DNA from 4 places in the Paenibacillus sp. IHB B 3415 genome. Region 2 is predicted to be linked to each of the others. Evidence: predicted binding sites of a transcription regulator. Region 2 holds the regulator's gene; each other region holds the start of a gene.
What was found. The regulator LexA, encoded in region 2, represses DNA repair genes until DNA is damaged. The targets are predictions, from matches to a motif close to CGAACATATGTTCG.
Positions count from the first base shown of each region.

Region 1: a site for LexA is predicted at 2,587-2,600, ahead of recA (recombinase RecA). Genes of this name have one in related genera too.
Region 3: a site for LexA is predicted at 3,698-3,711, ahead of QW71_RS23135 (ImmA/IrrE family metallo-endopeptidase). Genes of this name have one in related genera too.
Region 4: a site for LexA is predicted at 1,572-1,585, ahead of addB (helicase-exonuclease AddAB subunit AddB). Genes of this name have one in related genera too.

Region 1 covers NZ_JUEI01000010.1:77,733-83,825, reverse strand. The annotation lists gene QW71_RS06010 (YajQ family cyclic di-GMP-binding protein) at 1-298, shown strand, start outside; gene pgsA (CDP-diacylglycerol--glycerol-3-phosphate 3-phosphatidyltransferase) at 449-1,036, shown strand; gene QW71_RS06000 (competence/damage-inducible protein A) at 1,096-2,385, shown strand; gene recA (recombinase RecA) at 2,670-3,734, shown strand; gene QW71_RS05990 (regulatory protein RecX) at 3,870-4,604, shown strand; gene rny (ribonuclease Y) at 4,913-6,093, shown strand, end outside.
Region 2 covers NZ_JUEI01000026.1:155,354-161,446, reverse strand. The annotation lists gene QW71_RS14460 (hypothetical protein) at 1-221, shown strand, start outside; gene QW71_RS14455 (hypothetical protein) at 326-550, shown strand; gene QW71_RS14450 (hypothetical protein) at 604-789, shown strand; gene QW71_RS14445 (hypothetical protein) at 870-1,091, shown strand; gene QW71_RS14440 (hypothetical protein) at 1,279-1,839, shown strand; gene QW71_RS14435 (L,D-transpeptidase) at 1,927-2,265, opposite strand; gene lexA (transcriptional repressor LexA) at 2,616-3,242, opposite strand; gene QW71_RS14425 (LysM peptidoglycan-binding domain-containing protein) at 3,439-3,852, shown strand; gene QW71_RS14420 (DUF896 domain-containing protein) at 3,963-4,172, shown strand; gene QW71_RS14415 (hypothetical protein) at 4,220-4,747, shown strand; gene QW71_RS14410 (HAD family hydrolase) at 4,782-5,567, shown strand; gene QW71_RS14405 (FixH family protein) at 5,794-6,093, shown strand, end outside.
Region 3 covers NZ_JUEI01000056.1:118,195-124,287, forward strand. The annotation lists gene QW71_RS23110 (undecaprenyl-diphosphate phosphatase) at 1-416, shown strand, start outside; gene QW71_RS23115 (hypothetical protein) at 596-985, shown strand; gene QW71_RS23120 (SDR family NAD(P)-dependent oxidoreductase) at 1,092-1,802, opposite strand; gene QW71_RS23125 (hypothetical protein) at 2,038-2,307, shown strand; gene QW71_RS23130 (hypothetical protein) at 2,420-2,623, shown strand; gene QW71_RS40580 (hypothetical protein) at 2,884-3,048, opposite strand; gene QW71_RS23135 (ImmA/IrrE family metallo-endopeptidase) at 3,136-3,678, opposite strand; gene QW71_RS39145 (YjfB family protein) at 3,822-3,998, opposite strand; gene QW71_RS40585 (hypothetical protein) at 4,168-4,323, shown strand; gene QW71_RS40590 (hypothetical protein) at 4,372-4,509, opposite strand; gene QW71_RS23145 (NucA/NucB deoxyribonuclease domain-containing protein) at 4,749-5,189, opposite strand; gene QW71_RS23150 (glycosyl hydrolase) at 5,417-6,093, shown strand, end outside.
Region 4 covers NZ_JUEI01000035.1:27,395-33,487, forward strand. The annotation lists gene QW71_RS16970 (class I SAM-dependent rRNA methyltransferase) at 1-887, shown strand, start outside; gene addB (helicase-exonuclease AddAB subunit AddB) at 1,727-5,311, shown strand; gene QW71_RS16980 (UvrD-helicase domain-containing protein) at 5,308-6,093, shown strand, end outside.

The DNA.
Region 1 (6,093 bases), on a different contig from region 2:
CCTGCAGTCGAAAATGGTTAAGCGCGGAATTACACTGAAAAATATGGATTTCGGCAAAGTAGAACCCGCCTCTCTGGGCACTGTACGCCAGCGTCTGGGCCTGAAGCAGGGAATTGATCAGGAGAACGCGAAGAAGATTAACATCTTGATCCGTGACTCCAAACTGAAGGTGAAGAGCACCATTCAGGGGGATCAGATCCGTGTTACCGGCAAAAGCCGTGATGATCTCCAGCAAATTATCCAGCTCCTGCGCAAAGCTGATTTGCCGCTCGATCTGCAGTTTAACAATTTAAAGTAAGCTTACGTACCCCGCAGTGTATACGCACCTTACTTTGCGGGGTATTTTATGTTTTTTTGACACTTATTTATGGCTATAATATACTAGCTAAAGCAGTTTTGAAGAAAATTGTGGAATATCGGATTCGTATGGATCAGGGGAGGAACTTCAGTGAATTTGCCCAACCGCATCACGCTAGCACGTATTTGTCTTATCCCGATTATGATGTTTTTTCTGCTGGTGGATTTCAGTTTCTATCCGGAACCGATACATTGGGGCTCATTTCAGCTTTCAATTAATCATTTGATTGCAGCTGTTATTTTCCTGCTTGCCGCCAGTACAGATGGAATAGACGGGTACATAGCCAGAAAGTATAACATGGTCACCAATCTCGGCAAACTGCTGGACCCGCTTGCAGACAAGCTGCTGGTTTCTGCAGTTTTGATCTCGCTGGTTGAGCTGGGAAGATGCGATTCCTGGATTGCCATTGTCATCATCAGCCGTGAATTTGCCGTGACCGGCCTGCGTCAGGTGGCACTGCTTGAAGGCAAAGTAGTGGCCGCGAGCAAATGGGGCAAGATAAAGACAGTCACTCAGATTGTCGCGATTTCGCTGCTTCTGCTTAACAATTTCCCGTTCCAGTTCGTCAGCATCCCGGTGGATGATATTGCGATTTGGGCTGCAGCGATTATCACCATCTATTCGGGTATTGATTATTTTGTGAAGAACAAGGACTTGCTGCAGCTTCATAATGCCTGAAGTTTGCCAAGCTGCTTGATTTTTGCATGATTTCTACAATCAGGAGGAGAACGCCAGCTATGAAAGCGGAAATTATTGCCGTTGGAACAGAACTTTTGCTTGGACAGATAGTAAACAGCAATGCCCAGTTTCTTTCAATAGAGCTGGCTGCGTTAGGGATTGATGTATATTTTCAGACCGTAGTCGGAGACAACAAGAACCGTCTTATGGAAGCAATTGAGATTGCACGGAACCGTGCGGATATTATATTGTTCACCGGCGGAATCGGACCGACAGAAGATGATCTGACCAAAGATGCACTTGCTGCGGCGCTTGGCCGTACCCTTCATATCGACCAGCTTGCTATGGATCATGTGCAGCGCTTCTTCGATGACCGCAAGATTGTCATGACCGAGAATAACCGCAAGCAGGCGCTGGTGATTGAAGGAACGACACCGTTGTCTAATGAAATCGGCCTTGCGGTAGGTATTGCTTTTGCAGAAGATAACAAGTATTACATCGTGCTGCCGGGTCCTCCCCGGGAGATGAAGCCGATGTTCACAGATAAAGCCAAGCCTTGGCTGCAGCAGCATGCACTGACCAGCGAAATGCCGATCTACTCCAAGATGCTTAAGTTTGCAGGCATTGGCGAATCGCTGCTGGAGGACAAGCTGATCGACCTGATCCGCGGCCAGAGCGATCCTACGATTGCTCCTTACGCCAAGGAAGGCGAAGTGACAGTGCGTATTTCCACCAAAGCCCCGTCCGAGCGTGAGGCTATGGTTAAGCTTGATGTGCTGGAGAAGAAGATTGCCGATATTCTGCCGGAGAATCTGTATGCCAATATTGATGTGCCGCTGGAACAGCTGATTGTCGACTGGATGGCGGATGCAGGCCTGACGCTTAGTGCTGCTGAGAGCTGCACGGGCGGACTGCTGATGGAGAGTATCACGAACATCCCGGGCAGTGCATCCATGTTCGCCGGGGGAATCGTCTGTTATTCGAACGATTTGAAGAAGAAGCTGCTGAATGTGCCTGCAGCTATGCTGGAGGGTCCTGACGCACCCGGTGCGGTCAGCCGTGAGGTAGCCGAAGTGCTGGCAGAGCAGGTGCGGATGATCGGGGATAGTGACTTTGGCTTGTCTGTTACCGGTGTAGCCGGGCCGGGCTATTCCGAACGGAAGCCTGTGGGGCTTGTGTTCGTCGGACTGGCTGAACGCGGCCGGAAGACGGAGGTATACGAGCTGAATCTCAAGGGAACCCGCGAGAACATCCGCTTACGTACAGTCAAGGCTTTGCTATACCGCCTCTGGCGCCGGCTGGAGGAACGCAAAGTGGCAACCCCGCTTGAAGGATCGGCCTTGCAATAATCAACCGGGCCGGTATATAATTTGTTCATACGGAAGAACCGTGGCATAGAAATCTCTGCTGCGGTTCTTTGTTTATATTCCCCGCTGGCGTGACCTCTATGATCCACCGCGTGAGACCTTTTGAGGATTAAGCCCTGTGTGTCTATCATCCGGAAGGAGGCTTACAATAAAAGGGAGTATTAACCCGGGAGACAAAAAAAACGAATGTATGTTCGAAAAAAAGCTTGGCAAGACCTCCAAAACACGTTATTATAATACTATAAACAGTGAAGGAAGTGGTCTGATTGTCAGATCGTCGTGCAGCGCTTGATATGGCGCTTCGTCAAATAGAAAAACAATTCGGTAAAGGTTCGATCATGAAACTGGGAGAATCCACTCACATGAAAGTGGAAGTTGTACCTAGCGGATCTTTGGCACTTGATATTGCACTAGGTATTGGCGGACTTCCCAAAGGACGCATTATTGAAGTATACGGACCGGAATCATCCGGTAAGACGACCGTTGCACTTCATGCTATCGCAGAAGTACAGAAGCTTGGCGGACAAGCTGCTTTCATCGATGCGGAGCATGCCCTTGACCCTAAGTATGCGAATGCGCTTGGCGTTAACATTGATGAATTGCTGCTATCCCAGCCGGATACGGGCGAACAGGCACTGGAAATTGCTGAAGCTCTCGTTCGCAGTGGAGCTGTAGACATCATCGTTATTGACTCTGTTGCAGCATTGGTACCGAAGGCCGAAATCGAAGGCGACATGGGAGATTCCCATGTAGGTTTGCAGGCCCGTCTGATGTCCCAGGCATTGCGCAAGCTGTCTGGTGCCATTAACAAATCCAACACGATTGCCATCTTCATTAACCAGCTTCGTGAGAAGATCGGAGTTATGTTCGGTAACCCTGAGACCACTCCGGGTGGACGCGCTTTGAAATTCTACTCCTCCGTTCGTCTCGATGTACGCCGGGTAGAGAGCATTAAGATGGGTAACGATGTTGTGGGGAACCGCACCAAGATCAAAGTCGTGAAGAACAAGGTAGCGCCTCCGTTTAAGCAAGCGGATGTGGATATCATGTACGGCGAAGGAATTTCCAGAGAGGGAAGCCTTGTGGATATCGGTACTGAGATGGATATCGTCAACAAGAGCGGCGCCTGGTATTCTTATGAGGGCGAGCGTCTTGGCCAAGGCCGTGAGAACTCCAAGCAGTTCCTGAAAGAACATCAGGATATTGCCCTGTTGATTGAGAATAAGATCCGCGAAGCAAGTAACTTATCTACTCTGGTAGCTGCACCAACAGAAGCTGATGTGGTTGCAGAGCAAGAGGAAGAAGAGAAATTGCTGCTTGAGATTGAATAATGTAAGCTGCAGGTCCTTAGCAATTTAATTATAATAATGAAGATAAGATATAAGGCGCCCTGTGATGAATGAGCAGGGCGCTTTTTCGTAAATTAATAGGGCATTATGTCTATGTTAACGAGGTGAGTGACAGTTATGGTGATACAATTGGATTCTGAGCCGGATGAACAGGATGTACAAATTCTGGCCGATTTTCCCGAAGATGAAGAACTCATAATCACGCGCGTAGAGCGGCTGAAGAAGTCGAATTACCGTTATTTAATTCATTTCGGTGCCTATAACGTGACTGTTCATGAAGATGTCATGATTAAATACCGGATGATTTCCGGAAGCTCGTTTGTGAAGGCGGATCTGGAGGAAATTGTTGCTGCCGATGAACGCCAGCGGGCGTATGTAGAAGGTCTGAAATACCTGGAACGCAAGCCCAGAACGGCACAGGAAATGGCCCGCCGTTTACGGGAGAAGGAAATAGGGGAGACTGTTATTGCCGAAGTTCTGCTGCGGCTGCAGGAGGAGCGGCTTCTGGATGACCCCCTGTATGCCAAGCAGTGGGCCGAACAGCGCATCACGAACCAGCGTAAGGGCAAAATGTGGATCCGCCAGGAGCTTCGCGAGAAGGGGATTGATAAATCGCTGATCTCTGAAGCACTGGATCAGATCACCCCTGAGCAGGAAATGGAGAGCGCACTGCAGACCGGGCGGAAGAAATGGAATTTACTCCGGGGAGATATAAATGAGAAGCGGCGCAAGACTGGAGCGTTTCTGATGCGCAGAGGATTCTCCGGTGAAATGGTACGACAGGTGATCCAGATTCTACGTGCGGAAGAGGATTCTGCGGGGGAAGAAGAGGAGATTTTCGATCTGGATTGATTCTCTTGACTTTAATGCGTTTATCGACTCTCTTGACAATGTCTTTTTATAAATAATAAAATATAACATGAATCGGCATAAACTAAGAATCCTTTTTCCTTCCCAAAAAGCAGACTCTTATGTTCCGGTTCGCGTACAACTCATATGAAATGTAATCGCCGGATAAGGCGGGCAGTGTGCATGTGCAGCATGTGCAGTATGGCAATCGGTGTATTACCGGTTTTTTGTATGGTGATGAACGGATAGTTTAACAACTGCACAAATACCCAAGGGTAAGCCTTGGAGGATATCAACGAGGAGGTGAACAGATGGAAACAGTGATCTGGGTCATTATCGTTCTCGTTGTAGCTGCAGCATTCTTTGGATTCGGTTATTTTATTCGTAAATCCCTTGCAGAAGCTAAGATTTCAAGCGCAGAGAAAGAAGCCGTAGTCATCGTGGAGAACGCGAAGAAAGAGGCGGAGGCGCTGAAGAAGGAAACGGTACTCGAGGCTAAGGACGAAGTTCATAGAATCCGTACCGAAGCTGAGAAAGAAACTCGTGAACGTCGGAATGAAATCCAACGGCAAGAGAGACGTTTGCTGCAAAAGGAAGAATCGCTGGATAAAAAAATGGAATCGCTTGAACGAAAAGAAGAACAAGTAGCTAACAAAGAGAAACGAATTGATGAAACCCAACAGCAGATTGATGTTATTTACAAGAATCAGGTTACTGAGCTGGAACGTATCTCCAATCTGAGCATCGATGATGCCAGAAGTATCATTCTCAGCAATGTAGAACAGGAAGTTCGCCATGAAACTGCTCAGATGATTAAGGAAATAGAACAGCAGGCCAAGGAAGAAGCGGACAAGAAAGCCCGCGAGATTATTACACTGGCTATTCAACGCTGTGCAGCTGATCATGTGGCAGAAACCACGGTTTCTGTTGTTACATTGCCGAATGAAGAGATGAAAGGCCGGATTATTGGCCGCGAAGGCCGTAACATCCGCGCCCTGGAAACTCTTACGGGGATTGATCTTATTATTGATGATACGCCGGAAGCGGTTATACTGTCAGGATTTGATCCGATCCGCCGTGAGGTGGCCCGTACGGCACTTGAGAAACTGGTGGCTGATGGACGTATCCATCCGGCACGGATTGAAGAAATGGTGGAGAAATCCCGTAAAGAAGTGGATGAGCGGATTCGTGAATACGGTGAACAAGCTACCTTCGAGGTTGGCGTTCATGGTCTGCATCCGGATCTGATCAAAATTCTGGGCCGTCTGAAATTCCGTACGAGCTACGGTCAAAACGTACTTAAGCACTCCATGGAGGTTGCTTATTTGACTGGACTTATGGCCGGTGAGCTTGGGGAAGACATCGTGCTTGCAAAACGTGCCGGACTGCTGCATGATATCGGCAAAGCGCTTGATCATGAAGTAGAAGGCTCGCATGTTGAAATCGGCGTCGAACTGGCGAAGAAGTACAAAGAACATCCGGTGGTTATCAA
Region 2 (6,093 bases):
CTGTGAATCATCTGGAGGAAACACTGGGTGTAGAGCTAGCTGGAGGAATTACCAGTCTGGTCGCTCAGCCTATGGTCGAATCGTTTACAATCCGGGAAAATTACATTCTGTTCTCCACATTCAGCATACCTGACATTCAAGACGGTAAGACATTTATCGGTGATATTAAGGCAAAGCGCAAATACCTTGGGCTGTTTAAAATCATTTTCATCAAGCTCTAAACTCTAAATAGGGTATGCATTTTGTTCCAGAACCCGGTATAATTGAACTGATTTGTTTGCTCTATGAATCCTTATCATTCTTGCGTGTGCACTAAGGAGGAAAGATGTTGAATACTGCGTATAAAGTTCTTTCAAGTGATGCTGATATATTCGCGGCGGCACTTGCCCAGGTGAAGGTCTATGTCGTTCAGCTAATCGAGGGTAAACCGCATGTTATAGCTGATTACGCCGGACCTGTACAGAAATGGACGCCGGAGTATGTATTGCTGGCCGGAATGACCTATAGACGTGACGAATTTGAGTTCCGGGTAAGGCTGCCCAAGAAGTAAAAGCAGGTAAACGCTTCGGGGTAACGAATTAGTAGCTGAGGAGGTGGTCGCAAGTGAGTAAAGTTATTTTTGAGCTTCAGTATGTGAATGGTCAAATTGAAGAGCTAGAATCTGTGTTTGAATCGGCGGCAGAAGCTAGGACCTATCTGACATCCGGTGGTTTGACAGGCTGGATTCCGGCAGGAGGCAAGTATCTTAATCCTGTAAATATAATCTCCATCAAGGTCAAAGAAAGCTAATTATAATATTACTGCCAAATCACACAGTCTCCGAAGCCAATCTTTGCATTTCTTATACTATAAAACGTAAAAGAGGTGTAATGATGACGCAAAGAGAACGAAACAGAATCCGCAGAGCAATTAATGCACTGCTCGCACAAAGAGCAATCCTGCTGGAAAGACTTGAGGAAATTAATGAGAACCTGCGCAGATTTCCAAGCGGTTCACGTGCCAGAAGAGAATTGCTGGCTGCCAGAGCATCCATCCGTGAAGCGATTCGTTTAAACACTATTGCTATCCGGTTGTTGCGCAGCGTGTTGTAGTCAGTAGGCAAAGGATATGAATCCACTCAAAGACATCCTTGCGGATGTCTTTTTGGCGTGCGATTGAGACTGTGGGAGGCTCGGAGTATAATTGATCGATGAAGAGTATCAGGTTTGAAGAACGTTACATATCAGGATAACATGGTGAACAAGCTGCACAAGAGCTTGGTAAAGGAGGGTGTGAAAAATGGACGATCAATTACGCCAGCGTTTGGGGTTGCCGGAATTACAGGATAGTACACCGTCTGTTAACGCAGATGCTGAGGCTATGGCAGAAAATTCTGAATTGGTTGCAGCCGGAACCACCGTGCTGAATGTCTCCAGAGAAGATGTGGAGAAGGGGCGGCTGGAGAGCTATTTGCGTGAATTTAAGAAATATGAGAAGAAGCGGATACGGGGCAAAATCATAATTATATTCAATGGTTATGAGCAGGATCGCCGGGAAGTCTATCAGGTTCGGGAGATTACGAACTGGGTTGACCGTCTGCTCAAGAACGTGCCTCATTTGTTCTATTTCCTCAGCAGAGACAATTACGCGATGCGGATTGCGTTCTTCTGTCTGTCTGAGGTGGTGGGCCGCTCCGGGATGGAAGTGTCCATCACGAAAGAGCAGGGACGCAGGCTGATCGAGAAAGTTACCAAGAGTGCATTGGTCTACGCCAAAAAAAGCAAAGACTCACCTGCGGAACAGTGGAGTCTCGCTGAAAGTATTCTGGACGAGCTTGGTTATGAGCAAACTATGCAATAATGCTGTGAAGAACCCCTTTGGCGAAAACTCGTCAAAGGGGTTCTTGTGTTCAACTATAGGAATTTATAGGCGGCTGCATGTTTGCGGCTACTCCCTGATGGTTACACGGGTGCCAATGGGAATGATGGCAGCCAACGCGACCACGTCCTGGTTATACATGCGGATACAGCCGTGGGAGACCATGTGGCCAATGGAGGAAGGGTCATTCGTTCCGTGAATTCCATAATGCGGCTTGGACAGGCCCATCCAGAAGGCTCCGAACGGTCCGCCCGGGTTGGGTTGCTTGTTAATGATCGTGTACTCGCCTACCGGCGAGACGGTCAGCATCCGGCCAATGCCGACAGGAAATCCTCTGGTTACGGTGTCATTATCAAGCAGATAAAGCATGCGCTGTGAAAGGTCGACAATAATTCGATAGTTGGGCATGGGATCAGCACTCCTTTGTAACAGGATATGTGCGGATAGCTAAAGCGGTTCGGAGTAAAAAATGCCAAAAAACCGACATGGGAACAAATGTTCCTATGTCGGTTTTTTGGCATTTTTGGCAAGCGTAACAGGATCTAAAAAGGAAAAAGGGGGCATGGGATCAGCACTCCTTTGTAACAGGATATGTGCGGATAGCTAAAGCGGTTCGGAGTAAAAAATGCCAAAAAACCGACATGGGAACAAATGTTCCTATGTCGGTTTTTTGGCATTTTTGGCAAGCGTAACAGGATCTAAAAAGGAAAAAGGCTGCTTCGCGTGATGCGGAGCAGCCTGATTATGGAGGAGAAAGATTAATGGATATCGCGGAATAATCCAATGACTCTGCCCAAAATAGTAACGCGGTTAAGGCGGAGAGGCTCGTAAGCCGGGTTCTCCGGCTGCAGCCGGATATGATCACGTTCTTTGTAAAAGGTCTTAACGGTTGCTTCATCTTCTTCGGTCATCGCAACAACGATGTCACCATTGTCAGCGGTTTGCTGTTGGCGGACAATAACATAATCTCCGTTCATAATACCGGCATCAACCATGCTGTCGCCGAGTACAGAAAGCATGAATACCTTGTTATCCCCTACGTAATGAGTAGGAAGCGGGAAGTAATCCTCAATATTCTCTGTAGCAGTAATAGGAACACCAGCAGTAACCTTACCAATTACAGGGATACGGGTAACCGTCTGGACGAATTGATGTACATTCTCTGAATCTTCCTGGCCGAGCAGTTCAATTGCACGCGGCTTCGTAGGATCGCGCCGGATCAGGCCTTTCTTCTCAAGCCGGTCCAGATGACCGTGCACTGTAGAACTGGAGGCCAGGCCAACAGCTTCGCCAATTTCCCGAACGGACGGAGGATAACCCTTGCTGCGGACTTCGTTACGTATAAATTCCAGGATCGCCAGCTGGCGACTCGAAATCTTTGACATCGGAATCAACCCCATATACTATGTTTGGGAAAATTATAACATAGAACTGCCGTTCGTACAAACATAAGTTCTAAATTGTGAGAATTATAGCCTGAAAAATAAAGGGAACAGTTGTTCGAAAAAACTATTGATCAAAACACATGTTCGTGTTATATTATTTTCGAAAGTGAGAACAAGTGTTTGGAGGACGATATTTATGTTAAAATACAGTACCTACAATAGTATCTACAATGAGGATATCAAGGTGTCCGCTCCCGGTAATCCATTACCCCATAATCCATTGGCACATTTCAGAGACAAGACCCTTCGCCTGCTGTCTGTACTTACCTCAATATTCCGCCAGGTCAGCTTCATCAAGATTTCTTTAATATTATTACTCACGATTTCCGGATTTACAGTAGTCGGTAATGTGTTCGCTGGTTCTGTCTCTTTAATGAAGCCTGTGAAACGGATCGTAGTTGAACGCGGAGACACCTTATGGAGCATTGCCCTCAAGAATAAACCGGATGACATGAGGACTGCTGTATATATAGAAGGGATCAAGAAATCAAATGGTCTGAAGGACAGTGGAATTAAGGCAGGAGATATACTGACCGTGCCGGTATATTAACCGAAAGAAGCATACTGGTGTTTGACTAAGAGAGCTTTCAGGGGGTAGACCTTGACAAGCTCTTTTTCTCATGGCAAAGTTAGAATGAATTTATAGGGGAGGGGAAAGTATTGAATATTGACGAATTGGTCGCACGCATCAATGAATTGGCACGCAAACATAAGAATGGCGGCCTGAATGAGGAAGAAATGGCAGAACGTGCCAAACTACGCGAGATTTATCTGGGCAATATCCGCAGCAATTTCCGGGCCCAGCTTGATACCATTGAGATTGTGGATAATCCGGAGCATGAAGAAGGCAACAACGGACGTAAAGCTTAGTCTGCGGCCTTTTCATAGATAATACAGGATGACTAGGGGGAACTAACATGGCCCGTTCTTGGGAAAGAATGGTTCAACGCAACACCAAGCAAATCAATCAGCAAAGAAAGAAGCAGGGAAAAGAGACGATCTATGGGGCGAGCTCTAAAGCTGCTGCAAAGAGCGTCGATATTTTCAAAGGCCGGAATATTGTATTCCCTGTCGTGTTACTGCTGCTTGGCATTATGTTCTGGGTAGTCGGTTCCATTGATGAAGCGAAAGGAAGCGGAATACTGGCCAACTGGCTGGGGGTAGTACTGTACTTCCTGCTTGCCGCGCTGTTATTCTTCCGCCGTCCGTTCCTTAAGGTGGAACGCGCCCGTCTGTCTACTATTAAATACAACCGTGAACGCTTTTTGCCAGCAGCTGAAATTGAGAAGATTACCTTGTCGCGCAGTGTAGTTACCATTAAGTATAAAGGCAAGCGCAAGCAGTGGATTTTCTCCAAGCTGATTAACCGGTATGACACCGCCGCTATGGCTGCACGCCTGGAACAATTCGGCAAGAACAACAACATTGAAGTAGTGCACGAATAGTAAGATAGACCAGCATAGGGAGTGGGAGAACGAAATGCCGATTACCGCCGTACTATTTGACCTTGACGATACACTGCTATGGGATGATCGAAGTGTGGAAGAAGCATTCCGCTACGCCTCTGAGTCTGCAGGGGATTCTGTTGATCCGCAGGAGCTTGAGCAGGCGGTGCGCAGAGAAGCGCGTGCGCTTTATGAGTCTTACGAGACTTTTCCGTTCACGAAGCTGATCGGGATTAATCCTTTTGAGGCACTATGGGCTAACTTCACAGCTGGAGACCAGCCGGAATTCCGGCAGCTGGAACAGCTTGCTCCGGCCTACCGCACCGAATCCTGGCGCCGCGGACTTGCCTCTCTTGGAGTGGACGATGAAGCGCTGGCGGCACGTCTCGCTGCCAAGTTCGCCGCTGAGCGCCGCAGCCGTCCTTATATATATGAAGAGACGCTTCAGGTGCTGGATGAGCTGCGCGGCAAGGTGAAGCTGCTGCTGTTGACGAATGGCTGTCCTGCACTCCAGCAGGAGAAGCTTGATGGTGTACCTGAGCTTATTCCGTATTTTGACCATATTGTCATTTCTGGAAGCTTCGGTAAAGGGAAACCGGACAAGACAATCTTCGAGCATGCCCTCGGACTGCTGGATATTACGCCTGAGCAGGGGATCATGGTCGGAGATAAGCTTACGACTGATATTCTCGGAGGATTGGCTGCAGGTCTAACGACGGTCTGGATCAACCGGACGGCCAAGACTCCTGACCCGGACATTACTCCAGATTATCAGATCAGCCATCTTTCGGAGCTTCTGCCATTGGTGCACTCCCTATAACTGAATTAGATGAAGCCGGTATCCTTATAGGATATTGGCTTTTTTGATTTACCTGCAGGAATCTGGATGGATGTTGTTCATGTATATGACTATTCTCATGTGATAGGGCGGTTAACGAAGCTTATTTCCGACAAGTTGAATAAAATGTGTATAATAAGGAAGAAAGCGATCTGACTTTCGTTGTTAACATGAAGATGAATCTATCGATGAACCGGGAGGGCTCCAGATGATTAAGCCAAAGATACTTAGAGGTCTCATTTGCATTGTCATGGGTATGACGCTTGTCGGCTGTTCAGGGAATAATGAAGAGGATATGTATATGCATGCAGCTGCTGATTCCTCAATGGTGCCAATCAAGGTGGAGCTAAGCTGGAGTCCGGAAGAAATATCCGTTAACGACAAGGTGGTTTTTAAAGCTGTCATTAGTCAGGACGGTGAAGTTGTAGAGGACGCCAAAGAAGTGATCTTCGAAATTGTAGATAATACAGAGCCAGGCAAGAGCACTCAGCTGAAAGGGGCAAGTGAC
Region 3 (6,093 bases), on a different contig from region 2:
CTGCACGGAATAGGCGGACAGAAACCGCTGATACGATGGATGGGATTAGCTATAAACAAGCTTTCGGAATCGGTCTGTTCCAATGCCTGGCGTTATGGCCGGGATTCTCGAGATCAGGTTCGACGATTTCAGGCGGCCTTTTGCTAGGCACTAGCCAAAAAGCCGCCGCAGATTTTACATTTCTTATTTCCGTCCCTGTCATGTTTGGTGCAAGCTTGTTGGATTTGTATGATAGTCGTGATTTGTTGAGTTCTGACGATTTACTTCTAATGTTAATTGGCTTTGCGGCATCCTTCATAGTGGCAATGATTGCAGTAGTGACCTTTATCAAACTGATTAAACGTCTTCGCTTGGAATGGTTCGCTCTCTATCGGTTTGTTTTAGCAGCTCTCTTCTATCTAATCGTCATACACTAATTCGTTCCATTTATTTGTTAAGGATCTAATGTGAGTTTCTGGAGAAGGTTGAAATTTTCACAATGTATTTTTGTTTCAAAATGCGATACACTGGAATCACACAAGATTGTGATTGCTAACTGAAGGAATTTTACAGCAGCGGAAAATCACATCTTCTTATCTATTTGGGAGGTGTCTTTTTGGAAGACGTAATTGATTTTGTCCAAACTTTCAAAGGTTTAGAGGCGCGGATTAATGAATTCATTAACGAGGATTCGTCTCTGGAATATGTGGAGGGATCTGAAGAAGTAGTGGCTGGAGGAGCTTACGCCTGGTCTAAATTAAAACCCGCTGAAATAAATAAGCAAGATCACATTGACTCTGATTATATGGAATTAGCAGATGAGGTCAGAAAAGTTTTGAAAAATGAGCACAGCCCCCATATTGAAAAATTTGAACGGAGTTGCGCCTTAGTTTTAAACTATATTCGGCAAGATACTTTGCTCTGGGTTCCTGGTTTGAAAAATGTGATTGAAAATATAAAATCCGAATTGGATTTACAGCAGTTTTTCGTGGAAGTGACACGATAGTCTATTATATTGAGGCCCGTCAACCGTATTCCGTTGGCGGGCATTTTTCTTTCGTGGCAAGTCTAACCTTTACTATTATTATAGTCAGAATAAGCAGTTGACTGCATTACCAGGCATAAACCCCATTTACATCGAGAAACTCCCCGTTATGCCGTTTACCATCCGTTGCGTAGCCGACAATAATGGCAGCACCGTCTTCTTTGGATTTGCCGCCTTCAGCATTGCCGTTCAAATCCGTCTTGGTGAAACCAGGTGTGACGGCGAATACTTGAGCATTGCTGTCCTTGCATTCAATCGCCATGGCCACGGTCATTGCATTGTTGGAGGTTTTGGAGGCGTTATAGTCAAAAGCATTAAGCGCGTATGCAGAGCTCTGCATGAAGTGAAGTGAGGCCATATCGGTCGATACGTTCACAATGGTTCCTTCATTCTTTTGGATTAAGGGGAATAGCTGTTGATTCAGGCGGAACGTTCCGAAGAAATTCACTTCAAAGGCATTGCGCAAATCGGCCTCTTGGGTTGCACTGAATGAACTCGAGAAGGCTCCCGGCATGCCGGCATTGTTAATTAAAAGCTTCAGATCAGCGTAGTTGGCCTGAATGCTGCCGGCTGCCTGTTCAATACTCTCTTTATTAGTCATATCAATTTGCACGAACTCTACGTTTAAACCCTGCTTTTGTAGTTCGGAAGCTGCGGCTTCCCCCCGTTCAATACTGCGTGCACCAAGCAACACCTTCCAGCCGGCTTCACCGAGCTGTCTCGCAATTTCAAATCCAATTCCTTTATTAGCACCTGTTACAAAAGCGGTTCTGTTCATCGTAATCCTTCTTTCTGTGGGATATGGTCTAGCAACAATTCAAAGTTTATTATGCTACACTTAGTGTAGGTCAACATAACAGCTCATTCATCTGGAGCATAAGCTGGAGCGGTATTATGCCGGAGAGAATTATTAATAGATAGATATTCTGGCGCGGTTCTCTATGGAGTCAGGATTTATGTCATGGGCCCAGTCTATCATTATATGGTAGTATTTAGTAAATGGAGGGGCTTAAATGAAATTAATGAAGAGATTGGGTTTGTGGTTGCCGGTCCTGTCTGTAGCGGTATGTATGATTAATCTGTCAGGACAAGATGATAAAAACCTGCTGCTTTTTTTGACAAGTCCTTTGCTGTTATGGCTTAACCCTCAGCTGACAGATCTGCACTATAGTATGGACAATGAGCTTCTGTGGCAGTTTATACTATACGGCATTCACTTCTTCTTCTGGTTGGGGTTTGGATTATTGTTCGATTGGTTATTAGCGCGCAGAAGAGCAAAGTAGAGTTGCGAAGTTCCGAAGGCAGGCCTCAGGGAGATGTTGACTTCACAGATATAAGTTACAGAAACATGATGAAACGATTAAAAATATATAACCAGAGGAGAGTGGAGAAAGAGTGGCAATGAGAGAAGCAGAGGATAACAACCGTGAACTGGAGAAGCGGGTTGCTGCGCTGGAGAAACGGATTGCAATGATGGAGAACTATAACCCGCCCCCGCAGTCCACCAAAAAGGTAGTCTGGATCGTGATTGCGGTAATACTCGGAATCTTCCTGGCAATGGCGGGTATTGGGATTATCCAGTTTGTCAGCAGCGGCTAGTCGTTATTCTTGTCATTAATCAGCAGAGAAGTGCAGACCAGCGCTACAATAAGCATGATGCCCATTGCGATCATTTGAAAGATATTATTATAGGCTCAGCCTGATTTAAGGTTGGTTTAAGCAAATAGTGAGTATATTGTATACATACCCCCTGATAGAAACCTTGGACCCTGCCGAACGTTGGCGGGGTCGCTTTTTATAGGGTGAAAGGTCACGGATTGAGCCGCGCTGGCTATATGCTGATTATTCTGTACAGAGGTTTAATCGTACTCCTTGGGTTCCTGCAGTAAGATGGAGAAGGTCTGCGTTTCGTGGTCCACTTCAATGGTCTCGATGCCGACAAAATCCGGAATTTCGGGATGTACTGCATCTACGCTGTAATCCGGATGGGTCAGCAATAATTGAATGACTTTTATGGCTTCCATGTCGCTCCCCTTTACGGTTGAAATGTCACCATGCATAGAGGTACATCTGTTGTTCTTATGTCTATGCCGGTATTATCCCCGCAGCGCTTAGCGAATATGTCTATGGATTAATTTTCTGTCTTCGTTTCTTTCCATTACGGCCATTAATTGCCCCTGGAAAATACGCCGCTGGATCTGGTCAATCCGCTGCAGAGCCAGCTCCACAGGAACCTGGAAGGTACTGGAAAGCTCAGCCACGGCATCCTCACGCAGTTCAGGCAGTGTCCGTGAAGATATCATGGAATAGGGCATGGCAGCATACAGAATAAACCTCTCCGATTCATCCTCCTGCGCCTGCGTGAACTGTTCAGGCATAAGAGTATGCTTGCCGGCATGGCGGAGCAGATGACACAGCTCATGGAGGAACTCCAGCCGCTGCAGTTCGGGAGGGAGCCTGTTGTCGATAAACATGCTGTACATTCCTGCGCTGGCCTCAATGCTCTTGCTTCGGACATCCAGATAATGAATCCAGATATTCAGCCGCTCGGCTATGTATTCAATGGATATGTCGGACGGCTGGCGGACACCAATGCGCTGATATAAATCCTCTGTCCATTTCTCCAAGGCAGTCATCTGATAATAGGATTGCATAATCAATCACCTCAATATAAGATCGTATGTTCGTATTAATGGTCAAAAGAAAAGCCCTGAAGGGCTAAGCAATCAGCACACTCAATATTCAGCAGCTGTATTGATATGGAACGGGTGTTCCTATGTATGTAAGCATAAAGCAATCAGGCGCGAATATCAAGTGTTTTTCCCAAGGTGGGGTGTGCGCCCTGACTCAGCATCTGGACCATATTCTGGGCATCGGTCTGTGCCTGATCTTTGGCAATACTCATTACCTGTAATCCCGCAGCCTGCAGTAAAGACGACTGGTTCATGACAACCGATAGTGCAGCAATATCCATTTGTGTTCCTCCTCCAAGATTTTTTGAAGCAGCGCATCCACCTTTTATATCGACCGATTAGGGCTTGGCCGTTAGGTGAATGGCATTTCTTTGCCGATTGGCCCATGCCACCGGTTAGATTTCCACATATTCTGTGCTGTATTCAATATTCAAGAGGAGGAATTAAATTATGGGAGCAGAGTATGGTTGCGGTTGTGGAAATAACGTCGGTGGAGTTAATCAGGGTCCTCCGATTGTTCCGGTTGTAAGCCCTTGGACTTCGACTGGTGCGATTCTGGTTCTGTTCATTCTGCTGGTTATTATCACTAAAGCCTGTTTGTTCTAGAACCGCATTGAACAAGTGCTGCCCTGTCTGGCCTGAGGCCGGATGGGGCTATTTCTTTTTTTTGCGTGCCGCCGGACCGATCTGGCGTTTGATTCTTCCTGTATGCTCATCCGTTTCAATGATATACAACTCCTTGACTGTACCTGCAAGTGCAAACCATTCCTGTAAGGCTTCAGCCTCGGACATAGGGCCGTACAGCCTTTTCCCCCGATAACAGATATAGAACACTCCCGGCTCTCCGTCTATGGAATAATATCCCACCCTATTTTACGCTTTATCCGGGTGAATTTGCATAAAGAACTGTCGTTCGCATAACAGGAATGCAAATGTCCTTATATGACGGAGAGGAGAGCGGCTAATATGAGATCTGTTTCTTATCAGCAATCATTTGCGATAGCGGTAGCCGGAGTAGTCAGGCATTCTGCCTATTTAAACATGAACTCTACGCGGGTACCGTCTGCGAAGTCCTCCAGCTGATTGCCGACCCAGCTTCCAGCTCCGCGGTTATCGCTGGGAGTTATGTATTCAATATCAGCGCCGGCTCCACCTTCCGCACACATCGCCATCGGCCATTCGTCGCGGTCATAACCTTTTTTGGTGGGTACGCCCTTCAGGGATTCCTTACGGTTCTCTTCGGCTTCATTCCGGTCAATCGTGCAGATGGGGGACTCCCCGTTCTCAATCGCTTCCTGAATATGTCTGGCGGTCTCCGGATAACGGTCAGACGGGAATTCCAGCCGGACAACCTCCGAATTGCCAGAAGACGGCGTCTGGGACGGAAGCTGACCATTCTCCCCGAAGTAGTAAGCAGCCAGGCTGAGCAGAACAACAATAATGAGACTGGTGATGAATTTTTTGGCTTTCATATCTGCTCCTTAAAAGTTTTGTTAGCATAGCTTCCAATGATAAGCTCCGGCAAAACTAGCTTCGGAAGCATACGCTTAAGTATTGTGGGCGCAGGAAGCCTGCGCTCACAATAGTATAGCGTATGACTGCGGGATTGGAACAGACGTAATTCTTGTCTATCCGCCGTTCTGATGTTACATAATTCGCCATAAAATGTACAAACAGATGGAAAAGGATGGTGGAAAAAGTGGAACAGCGTGTACTCAGAGATCTGCTGGATTCCGCGTCACGGCTGGTAGGGGATGTACAATGGCAGGCCGCCTTCCGCAGTGTGCTGATGAGTCCTGCGGATGCGGAGCTGGCTCTGCCGGCGCGTAAATTGCTGAACACCTTATACTGGCTGCAGGGGCAAGGCGTGATCAGCGGACAACATGATTATCTGGAGAGCCCGGATGAATTCAGCGTGAAGCTGAAGAATACCGGCGGGAGCTATGCGGGACTTCACGGCTATGAAATGGGTGCCATCAGCAACCAGACGGAGCAGCAAATCAGCAGCCAGCGGCAGGCCGTCACGGACAGTGCGGTCCGCTGGCATCAGGCCGGGGGAATCGTGACGATGAGCTATCATGCCAATCTGCCGGGAACCGCTCCGGCCTGGGCGAATGTCTCAATGAGTCTCAGTGAAGCAGATTTCAGCAAATATATTACACCGGGAACGGTACAATACACAGCAATGATTGCGGAGCTGGACAAAGTAGCCGTGTATCTCAAAAAACTGAAGGATGCCGGTGTACCAGTGCTCTGGAGACCTTACCATGAGATGAACGGCGGGTGGTTCTGGTGGGGGCAGAAGTCCTCCTTCAGCACCCTCTGGGAGATTATGTTCGAGCGTTATACCATATATCACAAGCTGCATAATCTGCT
Region 4 (6,093 bases), on a different contig from region 2:
ACGGGGAATGCCCGCGCCACATCACGGTAAGCGAGAATGGACTGAAGGTCATCGTCGATATTGAAGAAGGCCAGAAGACAGGCTACTTCTTCGATCAGCGCGAGAACAGAGCCTCCATCGCTCCGCTCATGAAAGGCTGGGGCGGGCGCAGCGGAATCACGCTGCAAGAGGTAGCGGCAGAGGATGGATCGCTCCAGATGCTGCCGGTCAATAAAAGCGGCAAGCCGGTCACCTTCCCCTTCTGGGACGGCGCAACCGTGCTGGAATGCTTCGCGCACACCGGCAGCTTCACCCTGCATGCCTGCAAATACGGCGCCAAGAAGGTAACCTGCCTCGATGTGTCCGCGCATGCGATTGAGAGTGCGAAAGCCAATGTGGAGATCAACGGATTCACCGACCGGGTGGAATTTGTGGTGGATGATGCGTTTGCCTTCCTGCGCAATCAGGTCAAGGGGCTGGAAGAACGCTCCGAGCGGGCGACAGGTCCGGCGGCAGAGGTCAAACTCGGAGCTAAGCCGGCTGCCAAGGCGGATACCGCGAAGCCGATGACAGCGGGCGGCGGACGTACCTGGGATGTCGTCATACTTGATCCGCCCGCTTTTGCCAAGACCAAAAGTGCTGTAGCAGGCGCCGTCCGCGGATACAAGGACATTAATCTGCACGGGATGAAGCTGGTTAACGAAGGAGGATATCTGGTCACGGCCAGCTGCTCGTACCATATGCAGCCGCAGCTGTTCCTGGAGACCATTCAGGAAGCGGCCAAGGATGCTGGCAAAGTGCTCCGGCTGATCGAGTGGCGGGCCGCAGGCAAGGATCACCCGCAGATCCTCGGCGTGGACGAAGGGCATTACTTGAAGTTTGCCATCTTTGAAGTGCGCAGCAAATAAAGGTGTTAGTTCAAGCCGGAGGGCTTGTTCGGGAGAGTCTCAGCTACTGAGGCTCTCTTTTTTCTTACAGGGAAGTTGCTGGTACTGTAGCTGGAAACCGTCAGCAGCGCGAAGCGGACTGAGAAGCTCCTATTTCTCCAAAATACCTCAGAATGGGGCCTAAGCGGACTGAGATTCCGTTATGTTGCTGGCTGGATTCCATTATGAGCTCTGACTGGTCACTTAGCGGAACTGAGTCCGTTTGCCCGGTGAATCCGCCTGATCTGCTCATATAACGGAATTTCAGTCCGCATCCCGGGCCGGGGGATCGTGAACTAAGCAGAGGAATCGCGATGAGTGCTGCCCTGCACTTCAGCCGGAATCAGCGGAGGAGTGACTCTGCTGATTTAATTGGATTTTCTCCATTTAATAATCCGGTTTCTCCTTCCGGATTGATGCTAGATGGATTTATGACACTTAATTCTGCGGCTATCCCGGTTATATATCCGATCCGGCTAAATTAATTGTGGTTATTCCAACTATGTCCCTTATATTGGAGGACTACCCGTTATTAGATGCCATTTTTCCACTTGTAATAATACACTCCATCCAGGCTTTCCCGACCAGCTGATCCATGGCTCCGGGAGAGTCTTCTTTGCTGTTGTCCTTGGTTGCCATGGCCTGAAAAAAAGCGGCAGGCATTTGCAAACGTACGTTCTGGAGCGCACGGTGGAGGTATGCTATACTATTGGGACGAGATTATTCATAGATTCTGATATTCATCAGGCAATCCGCTTCTGTGTGTGCAGCAGCAGGGCGGCCTGCATTCTAATTCTCCGCCACGGAAGGAGTCTGCTGATATGACGGTTAACTTTTTGATCGGACGCTCGGGCAGCGGCAAGACAACTACAATATGGGAGACGGTATCCTCACGGCTGAAGACAGAGCCGCTTGGAGCGCCGATAATTATACTTGTCCCTGAACAGGGATCATTCGGTGCGGAGCGCGGGCTGTTGGCTGCGGGCAACGTGAAGGGCAGCATCCGCGCCCAGACACTCAGCTTCTCGCGGCTGGCCTACCGGGTGAAGCAGGAGACCGGCGGCAGCGCGAGTCTGCCAATCAGCGAGGAAGGCAAGAAGATGCTGATCTATAAGATCGTCAACCGGCGCAAGGAGGAACTGAAGCTGTTCGGCGCCTCCTCGGACCGGCCAGGATTCGTGGAACGGCTCAGCGACCTGCACACGGAGCTCAAGCGCTGCTGCCTTGGAGCGGGTGACCTTGAAGAACAGCTCGGCAGAATGCGGGATGCCCTGGGAGGAAGTCCGATTCTGGCCGGCAAGCTGGAAGATCTGCACCTGGTCTTCAGTGAGCTGGAGCAGGAAATGTCACAGCTCTACATGGATCAGGAGGACAGGCTGGCTGAGCTGGCTGAGCATATTCAGGATTCCGGCTATATCCGGGGAGCCGAGATTTGGGTAGACGGGTTCCATGGGTTTACCAATCAGGAATTCATCGTACTGCGTGAGCTTATGCAATATGCTTCGGGGGTGACCATTGCCCTGACGCTGGACCGGATCTATCCCGCAGGCCAGGCGCCGCATGAGCTGGAGCTGTTTCACCCGGCTGCGGTTACATATATCAAGCTGCGGGGTATGGCCGAGGAGATGGGCCTTACAGTCTGGGACCAGCTTCTGGCCCCGCCTGTACTTCCAAGGTTCAAGGAGAGTCCGGCTCTAGCCCATCTGGAGCGCGGATTCCAGCGACGGCTGCGCTGGAACGGAGCGGCCGGGCAAGTGGAGGAGGCAGTCAGTATCCGGGCTGCGGCCTCCCGCCGGACCGAGGTTGAAGGCGTGCTGCGCGAGATGCTGAGCCTGGCCAGAGATTCAGGGGCCAAGTATGGTGAGATGGCTGTATTCATGCGGAATATGAGTGATTATGAGCCGCTGATTGCTCCGCTATTCCAGGACTTCGGCGTTCCGTTCTTCCTGGACCAGAAGCTGAATGAGCTGCATCATCCGCTGGTGGAATTCATCCGTTCGGCTCTGGATGTAGTCCGCCGCCGCTGGCGATATGAGGATGTGTTCCGCTGCGTGAAGACCGAACTGCTGCTTCCGCTGGACGGAAGCATTACGCGCGCCAATATGGATGAACTGGAGAATTACGTGCTGGCCTGCGGTATTCACGGGTACCGGTGGACTGACGGCCGTTCCTGGAAAGGCATTCCCCGCCTCTCACTGGAGGGGAGTGAGGCCGTAGATGAAGCTATGCTGGCCAGAATGGAAGCCTGCCGTAGCGCGATCACAGGACCGCTGCAGGCTTTTGAGCAGAGAGTCAAAGCCAGCCGCAGCGGCCTGGAGCTGTGCAGAGCCGTATATCTGCTGCTTGAGGACACAGAGGCGGCGCGCAAGCTGGAACGGATGGGGGCGGAGTCTCTGGAGCAGGGACGCCCGGAAGCTACCCGTGAGCATAACCAGCTGTGGGGTGCTGTGCTGGATCTGCTCGATCAGATTGCCGAGATGATGGGCAAGGAAAGAATGGAATTTGAGCTGTTCGCCGGCGTGCTGGAAACAGGGCTGGCTGAGCTCAAGATGGGGCTTGTCCCGCCTGCCCTTGATCAGGTGCTGGTCGGAACGATGGACCGTACGCGGGTGTCGGGCGTGAAGTATGCCTTCCTGCTGGGCTTCAATGAAGGTGTGGTTCCGGCGCAGTTCAAGGAAGACGGGATCTTGTCCGAGGGAGAGCGTCTGCTGCTGGAGAATGCCGGTATGGAGCTCGCCCCCGGTTCATCCCGCAAGCTGCTGGATGAGCGCTTCCTGATCTACAATGCGCTTACAACTGCCAGCAGGAAGCTGTGGATTAGTTACGCAACGGCTGATGATGAAGGCAAAGCGCTGCTGCCCTCGGAGATTATCCGCCAGCTGCAGGGCATGTTCCCTGAAGGGCTGGATGAGAAGTATCTGTCAGGATTCCCCCAGGGAGGGGAAGCAGCTGAAGACAGCATGTCTGCACAAACGGAAGCGGTCCACATGAATTTTATCGGCCATCCTGAGCAAACCCTCCGCATGCTGATGCTTCAGCTCCGGCAGTGGCGCCAGGGGGTAGAGATTCCCCGCTTGTGGTGGGATGTCTATAACTGGTTTGCGGCCGATGGACATGCGGACAAACCGGTGAACACACAGGCAGCGGCAGATGGGCAGGCGGAAGTCTCAATGAAGCTGCAGCTTGAACGGCTGCTGGGCTCGCTGTTCTACCGCAACGAAGGGATCAGGCTGAAGCGGGAGACCAGCCTGCGGCTGTACGGCGGCTCCACACTGCGCGGCAGCGTGTCGCGCATGGAGAAATTTGTCGCCTGCTCCTTCTCTCATTTCGCTTCTTACGGGCTAAGGCTGAAGGAGCGCCAGCTCTATAAGCTCCAGGCCCCGGATATCGGGCAGTTGTTCCATGCGGCTCTAAGCCAAATGGCGCAGCGGCTGCAGAAGGAGGGCCGCAGCTGGGGCAGTATGACGGCCGAAGAATGCCGCCGTGAGGCGGGTGAGACGGTAGACCGTCTGTCCCCGCTGCTGCAGGGCGAAATTCTGATGAGCAGCAAACGTTACAGCTATATCTCACGCAAGCTGAAGAATATTGTCGGCCGCGCTTCAGTGATCCTCGGCGAGCATTCGCGCAGGGGGAGCTTCGAGCCGGTCGGGCTGGAGCTGGATTTCGGTCCCGGGAAGGATCTGCCTCCGCTGAGAATTACACTGCCGAACGGCTGCGTAATGGAGGTGGTCGGCCGGATTGACCGTGTGGATATGGCTGAAGGCGAGCAGGGTATTCTGCTGCGGGTCATTGACTACAAATCAAGCCAGAAGGATCTCAAGCTGCACGAGGTCTACTATGGATTGTCGCTGCAAATGCTGACCTATCTTGATGTGCTGCTCACCTATTCCGAGCAATGGCTTGGCCAGGCTGCACTCCCGGCAGGCGCGCTCTATTTCCATGTTCATGATCCGCTGCTGACCTCAGCCAACGGAATGAACCGGGAGCAGGCGGAGCAGGAGCTGATGAAGCGCTTCAAGATGAAGGGTCTGCTGACTGCTGACCGTGAAGTGGTCTCACTGATGGATACCACGCTCGACAAAGGCTATTCCTCTATTGTTCCGGTAGCGCTGAAGAGCGACGGCAGCTTCTACAGCAGCGCGTCTGTAGCTACCCCGGAGCAATGGGGTCAGCTGCTGTCTTCAGTGCGGAGCACGATTTCGGATATCGGTACGCGTATTACGGAAGGCGATGTGGCTATTCAGCCTTACCGCATCCAGCAGGAGACTGCCTGTACCTTCTGCTCCTTCCGCCCGGTCTGCCAGTTCGACGAGGCTGTGGAGGGCAATGGCTACAATAATCTGAGTAAGGCTAGCAAAGACGTAATCTGGGATCTGCTGTCCCGCAAAGGAGGAGAAAAATTGTGAGCATACATCCTGTAACGGAAGCGAAGCCGGAAGGGAGTCTGTGGAGTGACGACCAGTGGCGCGCCATTACCGAGAGCGGCAGCGATATTCTCGTCGCGGCAGCAGCGGGTTCCGGTAAAACTGCGGTACTCGTAGAGCGCATTATCCGCAAAATCAGCAATGAGGAAGCAGGCTTCAGCGTGGACCGGCTGCTGGTAGCGACATTCACCAAGGCTGCAGCCTCCGAGATGCGGCAGCGGATCCGGGAGGCGCTGGAGCGCAAGCTGGAAGAGGACACAAGCGGCGAGAACGAATATCTGCGCCGCCAGCTTGCTCTGCTGGGCAGAGCCTCTATTACTACGCTGCATTCCTTCTGTCTTGAAGTGATCCGCCGGTATTATCAGCTGATTCCGATTGATCCGGGCTTCCGTATACTCAATGAGCATGAAGCGGAAATGATGCGCCAGGAGCTGCTGGAAGAGCTGATGGAGGAGAAATACGGTGAGGTCACTGAAGACGGGGAAGATAGCGTATTTGTCCGGCTTGTGGACTGGTTCAGTGGGGAGCGCAGTGATGACGCCGTGCATTCGCTGATTCAGCGGCTGCATGATTTCGCGCGCAGTCATCCCTGGCCGGCACAGTGGCTGCGGGATACGGCTGCTGATTTCTCACTGCCGGATGCAGAGTCCTTGAGCCATACCCCTTGGGTACAGAGCATTCTCGCTGAAGCCAGGCTGACGCTGGATGGTTCCATCAGCCAGCTGCTGCAGGCCCGCGAGATCGCGCTTCAACCCGGCGGACCT